Regions from separate parts of the Actinoplanes sp. HUAS TT8 genome, predicted to be linked through region 1. Evidence: predicted binding sites of a transcription regulator. Region 1 holds the regulator's gene; the other holds the start of a gene.
The links. Region 1 encodes HrcA, which represses chaperone genes, less so after heat shock. Its sites were predicted from a motif close to GGTTNGCACNCTCNNNNNGAGNGTGCNAACC; they were not measured.
Positions count from the first base shown of each region.

Region 2: a site for HrcA is predicted at 2,366-2,396, ahead of groL (chaperonin GroEL). Genes of this name have one in related genera too.

Region 1 is NZ_CP195646.1:7,790,699-7,794,884, forward strand. Features, by position in the region: gene ACSHV8_RS34435 (TetR/AcrR family transcriptional regulator) at 1-175, shown strand, start outside; gene dnaJ (molecular chaperone DnaJ) at 915-2,054, opposite strand; gene hrcA (heat-inducible transcriptional repressor HrcA) at 2,089-3,111, opposite strand; gene hemW (radical SAM family heme chaperone HemW) at 3,236-4,186, opposite strand, start outside.
Region 2 is NZ_CP195646.1:9,745,981-9,750,166, forward strand. Features, by position in the region: gene thrC (threonine synthase) at 1-981, shown strand, start outside; gene ACSHV8_RS43370 (hypothetical protein) at 1,161-1,637, opposite strand; gene ACSHV8_RS43375 (N-acetyltransferase family protein) at 1,637-2,143, opposite strand; gene groL (chaperonin GroEL) at 2,584-4,186, shown strand, end outside.

The DNA.
Region 1 (4,186 bases):
CGTGACCCTGCTCTTGGAGATGTGCTCGGCCGTGCGGGTTCCCGATGCCACGCGCACCGGTGAGCTGCGCGAACGCTGCCTGGCCGTGCTGCTCGACGGCCTGCGCACCGGCGGTGCCCTGCCGGGTCCGCCCCCGGGCGCGCTGGAGCTCAACTGGCGCTGGCTCTCCCCCTGACTTCGCGCTGGCGCGGCCGACACGATGGGCAGCGAAACGGGCGCGCGGTATGGACAGGTGCAGCACGGACGCGGTGCAGCACGGACGCGGTGCAGCACGGACGCGGTGCAGCACGGACGCGGTGCAGCACGGTGCGGTGCGGTGCGGTGCGGTGCAGTGCGGTGCAGTGCGGTGCGGTGCGGCACGGTGCGGTGCGGGCTCGGTGCGGTGCGGGCGCGGGTGCGGGCGCGGGTGCGGGCGCGGTGCGGGTGCGGGCGCGGTGCGGTGCGGGCGCGGGTGCGGCTCGGGCACGGGCGCGGTGCGGGTGCGGGCGCGGTGCGGTGCGGGCGCGGGTGCGGCTCGGGCACGGGCGCGGTGCAGCACGAACGCGGTGCAGCACGGGTGCAGGGCGGGCTGGGGTGTCAGCGGGCCACGCACCCGAGGGCGCGGCCGTGAGTTCGATCAGCCGCGGCCTCGCGATGGGCCATCGCACGGGACTCGGGCATGCGGTCCCGGGCGTGGACGGGTCTGTTGCTCTGACCGTGCCCACCCACGGACATCGCCCTGGAGGGTTTCGCGTTCTGGGCGCGCCAGCGCCCTGCGAAGCCCGGAAGGGTCCCCGCGGGAGCGACGATCTGGACCACAGCCAAGCGAGGCAATAAAGATCTTGAAGTTGACTGGAAGCGATCAGAGGTCAAGCCGGGGCGAAAGCAGCAAGGCGGCGGCCCCGGGGCACCGCCGCCTTGCGCATCACGCCTGATCAGTGCCCGTTGAAGGCGTCCCGCATCCGCGAGAAGAAGCCGCCCTGCTTGCTCAGTTCGGCCACGTCTTCCCCGCGGGTCTTGGCGAAGTCCCGCAGCATCCGTTCCTGGTCGGCGGTCAGCTTGGTCGGCGTCTTGACGTCCAGGTGGACGAAGAGGTCGCCGCGGCCCTGGCCGCGCAGGTGGGGGACGCCCTTGCCGCGGATGCGGAGGGTCGAGGCCGGCTGGGTGCCGGGTTTGACCTCGATGTTCTCTTCGCCGTCGAGGGTTTTGATGGTCATCCGGGTGCCGAGTGCGGCCGCCGTCATCGGCAGCGTGACCCGGCAGTGGAGGTCGTCGCCCTTGCGGGAGTAGACGTCGTGGGGCCGTTCGTGGATCTCGACGTAGAGGTCACCGGCGGTGCCGCCGCCGGGGCCGACCTCGCCCTGCTGGGCGAGGCGGATGCGCATGCCGTCCTCGACACCGGCCGGGATCTTGACCGTTAGTGATCGGCGGGTGCGGATGCGGCCGTCGCCGGCGCAGGTGGGGCACGGGCTCGGGATGATCGTGCCGTGGCCCTGGCAGTTCTGGCAGGGGCGGGACGAGACGACCTGGCCGAGGAAGGTGCGCTGGACCGACTGGACCTCGCCTCGGCCGCCGCAGACCTCGCAGGTGGCGAGGTGGGTGCCGGGCGCGGTGCCGGCGCCGGAGCACTGGGTGCAGAGCACCGCGGTGTCGACGGTGATCGGCGCTTCGACGCCGAACGCGGTCTCGACCAGGTCGAGCTCGAGACGCAGGATGGCGTCGGCGCCGGGACGGGTCCGCGGGCGCGGGCCGCGGCTGCCGCCGCCGGCCGCGGTGCCGAAGAACGCGTCCATGATGTCCTGGAATCCGACGAACGGGCCGGCTCCGCCGGGGCCGCCGCCGGGCGCGCCGCCGCCGGGGGCGAGCGGGTCACCGCCCAGGTCGACGATCTGCCGCTTCTGGTCGTCGGACAGAACCTCGTACGCCGCGTTGATGTCCTTGAACTTCTCGTGCGCCTCCGGATCGGGGTTGACGTCCGGATGGTACTGCCGAGCCAGTTTGCGGTAGGCGCGCTTGATCTCGTCGTCGGTGGCTTCCCGGCTCACGCCGAGAATTCCGTAGTAGTCCTTGGCCACGGGGTTTGGAGTCCTCAATGTCTGCGCGGATCCGTCAATTCTGTGCCAACAGGTCGCCAACGTAGCGTGCCACTGCACGAACAGTAGCGATGGTGCCGGGGTAGTCCATCCGGGTGGGCCCCAGCACGCCGAGCCCACCAACGATCGTGGCACCGGGTCCGTAACCGGTGCTGACCACCGATGCCGACCGGAGGTTGTCGATCTCGTTCTCGTCGCCGATCCGGACCCGGGTGGTGCTGGGTTCGAGGTCGCCGATCAGCTTGAGCAGGATGACCTCCTCCTCCAGCGCTTCGAGAACGGGGCGCAGCGTGCCCTGAAAGTCCAGCACACCGCCGCGAGTCAGGTTGGCCGTCCCGGCGAGTGCGAGGCGCTCCTCACTCCGCTCGACCAGAGTCTCCAGCAGCACGGTGGCGAGGCAGACCATGTCGCCGCGGCGCTCGGGGGCGCACTCCTCGACGAGTTTCTGCACCAGCGGCGGGGTGTCCGCGAGCTTCTGACCAGCCAGTTTCTCGTTGACACGGCGTCGCAGATCCCAGACGTCGCCCTCCGGGACCGGGGCCGGCATCTCGACCAGGCGCTGCTCGACCCGGCCGGTGTCGGTGATCATGACGAGCATCAGCCGGGTGGTGGAGATCGGCACGAGTTCCAGATGACGCACCGAGGAACGCGACAGGCTCGGATACTGCACCACCGCGACCTGGCGGGTCAGCGTGGCGAGCAGGCGGACCGTGCGGTGCACCACATCGTCGAGGTCGACCACGCCGACCATGAAGCGCTCGATCGCCCGGCGCTCGGCCGGGCTGAGCGGCTTGATCCTGGTCAGACGGTCGACGAACAGCCGATAACCGGCGTCGGTGGGCACCCGGCCGGCACTGGTGTGCGGCTGCCGGATGTAGCCCTCCTCCTCCAGCACGGCCATGTCGTTGCGGACCGTGGCCGGGGAGACGCCCAGCTGATGGCGCTCGACCAGCGCTTTCGAGCCGACCGGCTCGTGCGTCTTGACATAGTCCTCGACGATCGCCCGCAGGACTTCGAGCTTGCGGTCATCCAGACTCATCTGACCCCTCCCCCTAGATCGCAGCCCTCTGGCACTCCCGCGGACAGAGTGCCAGTCTACGTCGCCGCTGGCTGCAGCGCGATGATCGAAAGGACGGATGGTCGAACCGAAACAGTACGGCTCGTCAGGGAACGACGTCGCGGATCACCGCGTCGGCCAGCAACCGCCCACGCAGGGTGAGAACGAGCCGACCGGCGTCGTAGGCACCCGGCTCCAGCAGGCCGTCGGCCAGGGCCCGGGCCGCCGCCGGGCCGTCCACACGGTCCAGGGCGATGCCCTCGCGCAGCCGGACGCGCAACATCACGTCCTCGACGTGCTGGTCCTCACGCGTCAGGAGCTCTCGACCATGACCTGGGGAAACACCATCAAACAAGCGTTTCGCGTACGTCGTCGGATGCTTGACATTCCACCAGCGCACCCCGCCCACGTGGCTGTGCGCGCCCGGCCCGAGACCCCACCAGTCGGCGCCGGTCCAGTACCGCAGGTTGTGCCGGCACTCGCCCCCCGGTTTGGCCCAGTTGGACACCTCGTACCACTGGAAGCCGGCTTTTGTCAGTTTTTCCTCGGCGGCCAGATAGCGATCGGCGGCGATGTCGTCCGACGGGTAGGGCAGCTCGCCGCGGCGCATCCGGACGGCCATGCGCGTGCCGTCCTCGACGATCAGCGCGTAGGCGCTGACGTGGTCGACCCCGGCGTCGACCACGGTCTGCAGGGAACGGTCGAAGTCCTCCGGCGTCTCGCCCGGGGTTCCGTAGATCAGGTCCAGGTTGACGTGCTCGAAGCCGGCCTCGCGAGCCTCCCGAGCAGCCTCGGGCGCGCGGCCGGCGGTGTGTTTGCGGTCCAGGACCCGGAGGACGTGAGCGGCCGACGACTGCATGCCGAGCGAGATCCGGGTGAAGCCGGCTCGGCGAAGGGCTTTCAAGCTCTCGGGGGTGACGGACTCCGGATTCGCCTCGGTGGTCACCTCGGCATCGGCGGCCAGGCCCCAGGTCCGGTCGATCCCCTCCAGGATCTTCCCCAGGTCACCGGGGCTGAGCAGGGTCGGTGTCCCGCCGCCGACGAAGACGGTGTCGAC
Region 2 (4,186 bases), 2.0 Mb from region 1:
GAGCTGGGCATCACCGGCCAGCTCTGGATCAAGGACGACTCGCAGAACCCGACCCATTCGTTCAAGGACCGGGTCGTGTCGGTGGCGTTGACCGCCGCCAAGGAGCTGGGCTTCACCCGGTTCTCCTGCGCCTCCACCGGCAACCTGGCGAATTCGGTGGCCGCCCACGCGGCCCGGGCCGGGGTGCCGAGCATCGTGTTCATCCCGAGCGACCTGGAGCAGGGCAAGATCGTCACGACCGCGGTCTACGGTGGTGAGCTGGTCGCGATCGAGGGTTCCTACGACGACGTGAACCGGCTCTGCAGCGAGCTGGTGGAAACGGACGAGTTCGAGGACACCGCGTTCGTGAACGTGAATGTTCGCCCGTTCTACGCCGAGGGCTCGAAGACGCTCGGCTACGAGGTCGCCGAGCAGCTCGGCTGGCGCATCCCGCAGCAGGTGGTCATCCCGATGGCCTCCGGTGAACTGCTCACCAAGGTGGACAAGGCGTTCAGCGAGCTGGTCGAGATCGGACTGGTCGACGCGCCCGAGGGCGGCTGGACCGTGTTCGGCGCCCAGTCGCAGGGCTGCAACCCGATCGCGGTGGCGCTGCACAACGACACCGACGTGATCACCCCGGTGAAGCCGACCGGCATCGCCAAGTCGCTGAACATCGGCGACCCGGCCGCCGGGCCGTACGCGATCGAGGCCGTCCGCCGCACCGGCGGCTGGATGGACTACGCGAACGACGACGAGATCCGGGCGGGCATCAAGCTGCTGGCCCGGACCACCGGTGTCTTCGCCGAGACGGCCGGCGGCACCACCGTCGCCGTCCTGAAGAAGCTCGTCGAAAGCGGCAAATTGGACCCGGCCAAGGAGACCGTCGTCTACAACACCGGCGAGGGTCTGAAGACGCTCGACGCGATCGCCGCCGAGGTCGGCCCGACCCACCGGATCAAGCCGTCTCTGAAGGGTGCTCGCGAGGCCGGCCTGCTGGGATAACTGTCGGTAACCGGTTATCTGCCGGTTGTCGAATATTCCTTCCTCCGAGGACTTGCGCGCCGATCTCCGGATCGGCAGGATGCTTGTCGCGGGAGGACGCGACGCCGTAAGTGGGCCCCTCACCTGAGCTTGGCGACAATCTCCGAGGGATCCCAACGACCCCAGCGCTGACCCAATGGCTACGGCCGGAGGCGCTGTGCGTTCCGTCCTCCCGACCAAATCTTGCGCAGCCACGGCCGCAGTGGCAGATCCTCGGGATAACCGCCGTCGAGCAGTCCGGCGTGGCGTTCGAACCAGTTGCGCACACCCCAGGACCCGGTCGTCATGTAGGACCAGCCACAGGCGACCCAGTAGGCCGGGAAGAACAGCGGGCCGAGCACCGCGTACTGCCCGGCGTGGCGGCTCTCGTGCGCGAGCAGGGCGGCCCGTTCCTCGGCGAGCAGCCACTCGGCGCTGCGCCGCGTGATGATCACCGAACCGACGGTGAAGCAGGACGCCGGCGGCATCGGGAGTTTCCAGTGCTCGGCGATCAGCACGCCGTCGCGCCCGCGGCGGACCCTCGTCCGGGTGACCAGGGCGAGCAGCAGCCCGGCGCCGGTGGTCCCGTTCGCGGCGGTCAGAACCGTCCGGGCGAGGTGCCGGCGTCGGGCCGGCATCAGATCCGCCGGCGCATCTGCAGCTCGGTCAGGACGGGCACGGTGGGATGCGGCAGGCGCAGGCCGGTGTCTTCGAAACCCAGTTTCTCGTACGCCCGGACGGCCCGCCCGTTCCCCACGACGACCTCCAGCATCAACTCGTGCCGCCCGGCCGCGGTCGACCAGTCGGCCACCGCCTCGATCATCGCGGCCAGCACCTTCCCGCCCCGGTGGGCCGGGGTCAGGTAGACCGAGAAGACAACTGTGACCAGCGGCTCGTCCGGGATCGCGGTGCCGCCGGCGTGCCCGATCAACGGCCCGTCCCCCGGGTCGGTGATGAACTGGGCCAGATCCGGCCCCTCGGCCGCCATGCCGACCCGCTGCCGGTAGCCCTCGTGCGAGCGGGCCGCGGCCTGGGCCAGCGTCTCCAGGTAGGCGAGGGGACTGTCGGCCAGCATCTCCAGCCGCAGGGCGCGCAGGCGGCCGGCGTCCCGCTCGGTGACCCGGCGAACCGTCCAACTCTCCATGTCGTCCTCCCTACCCGCAGCGGCGGGCCGGGGCAACCTTCTTGCCCTAAACAGGACCGGTACGAGTGCTGCGTCACGCGGGTTCGCCGACAGCTGAAGGGAGGACCGGCGGTGGCCTCTGATCAGGGCTTGAAGATCTTTAGCCGGTTTGCGGACCGGGCCGGAGGGTTTCGCGGGAAGATGGGGTTTCTTGCACTCGGTACCCCGGAGTGCTAAACAAGTGATTGGCACTCGCGACCCGTGAGTGCCAGCAGGTCGGGACGGTGGGGTTCCGGTCGCGGCGCCGCCATCGGTGCCGGGACACGAAACCGGTCGTCGCGGGCTTTCCGGCTCGGCCTGAGGACGTCACATCGCCAGGTGGTGACGTCCACAGACTTCCTCAGTGTGCGGGCGGGGCCGAGCAGGCCCGGCGCCGCGGATGTCCGGGAGGACAACGCCGTATGGCCAAGATCATTGCATTCGACGAGGAGGCTCGTCGGGGCCTCGAGCGGGGCATGAACCAGCTCGCCGACGCGGTCAAGGTGACGCTCGGTCCGAAGGGCCGCAACGTCGTCCTCGAGAAGAAGTGGGGCGCCCCCACGATCACCAACGATGGTGTATCCATCGCCAAGGAGATCGAGCTCGAGGACACCTTCGAGAAGATCGGCGCCGAGCTGGTCAAGGAGGTCGCCAAGAAGACCGACGACGTCGCCGGTGACGGCACGACGACGGCGACCGTCCTGGCGCAGGCGCTGGTCCGCGAGGGCCTGCGCAACGTGGCCGCCGGCGCGAACCCGATGGCCCTGAAGCGGGGCATCGAGGCCGCCGTGGCCAGCGTCTCCGAGGGCCTCTCGCAGCTGGCCAAGGACGTGGAGACCAAGGAGCAGATCGCCTCCACCGCCTCCATCTCCGCCGGTGACTCCACGGTCGGCGAGATCATCGCCGAGGCGATGGACAAGGTCGGCAAGGAAGGCGTCATCACCGTCGAGGAGAGCAACACCTTCGGGCTGGAGCTGGAGCTCACCGAGGGCATGCGCTTCGACAAGGGCTACATCTCGGCCTACTTCATGACCGACGCGGAGCGTATGGAGGCCGTCTTCGACGACCCGTACATCCTGATCGCGAACAGCAAGATCTCCGCGGTCAAGGACCTGCTCCCGGTCCTGGAGAAGGTCATGCAGTCGGGCAAGCCGCTGGTGATCATCGCTGAGGACGTCGAGGGCGAGGCCCTGGCCACCCTGGTCGTCAACAAGGTCCGCGGCACCTTCAAGTCGGTCGCCGTCAAGGCCCCCGGCTTCGGTGACCGTCGCAAGGCCATGCTCGAGGACATCGCCATCCTCACCGGTGGCGCGGTCATCAGCGAGGAGGTCGGCCTCAAGCTCGACGCCGCCGACCTGTCGCTGCTCGGCTCCGCCCGCAAGATCGTCATCACCAAGGACGAGACCACCGTCGTCGACGGCGCCGGCAACGGCGAGCAGATCCAGGGCCGGGTCAACCAGATCCGCGCCGAGATCGAGCGCTCGGACTCCGACTACGACCGTGAGAAGCTGCAGGAGCGCCTGGCCAAGCTGGCCGGCGGCGTTGCGGTCATCAAGGTCGGCGCGGCCACCGAGGTCGAGCTGAAGGAGCGCAAGCACCGCATCGAGGACGCCGTTCGCAACGCGAAGGCGGCCGTCGAGGAGGGCATCGTCCCCGGTGGTGGCGTCGCGCTGGTTCAGGCCGGCAAGACCGCGTTCGACAAGCTGGACCTGGTCGGCGACGAGGCGACCGGTGCCAACATCGTCAAGGTCGCCCTGGACGCCCCGCTGCGCCAGATCGCCGTCAACGCCGGCCTCGAGGGTGGCGTCGTCGTGGAAAAGGTGCGCAACCTCCCCGCGGGTCACGGCCTGAACGCCGCGACCGGTGAGTATGTCGACCTGCTGGCCGCGGGCATCATCGACCCGGCCAAGGTCACCCGCTCGGCGCTGCAGAACGCCGCGTCGATCGCCGCGCTGTTCCTCACCACCGAGGCCGTCGTGGCCGACAAGCCGGAGAAGAACCCGGCCCCGGCCGGCGCCCCCGGCG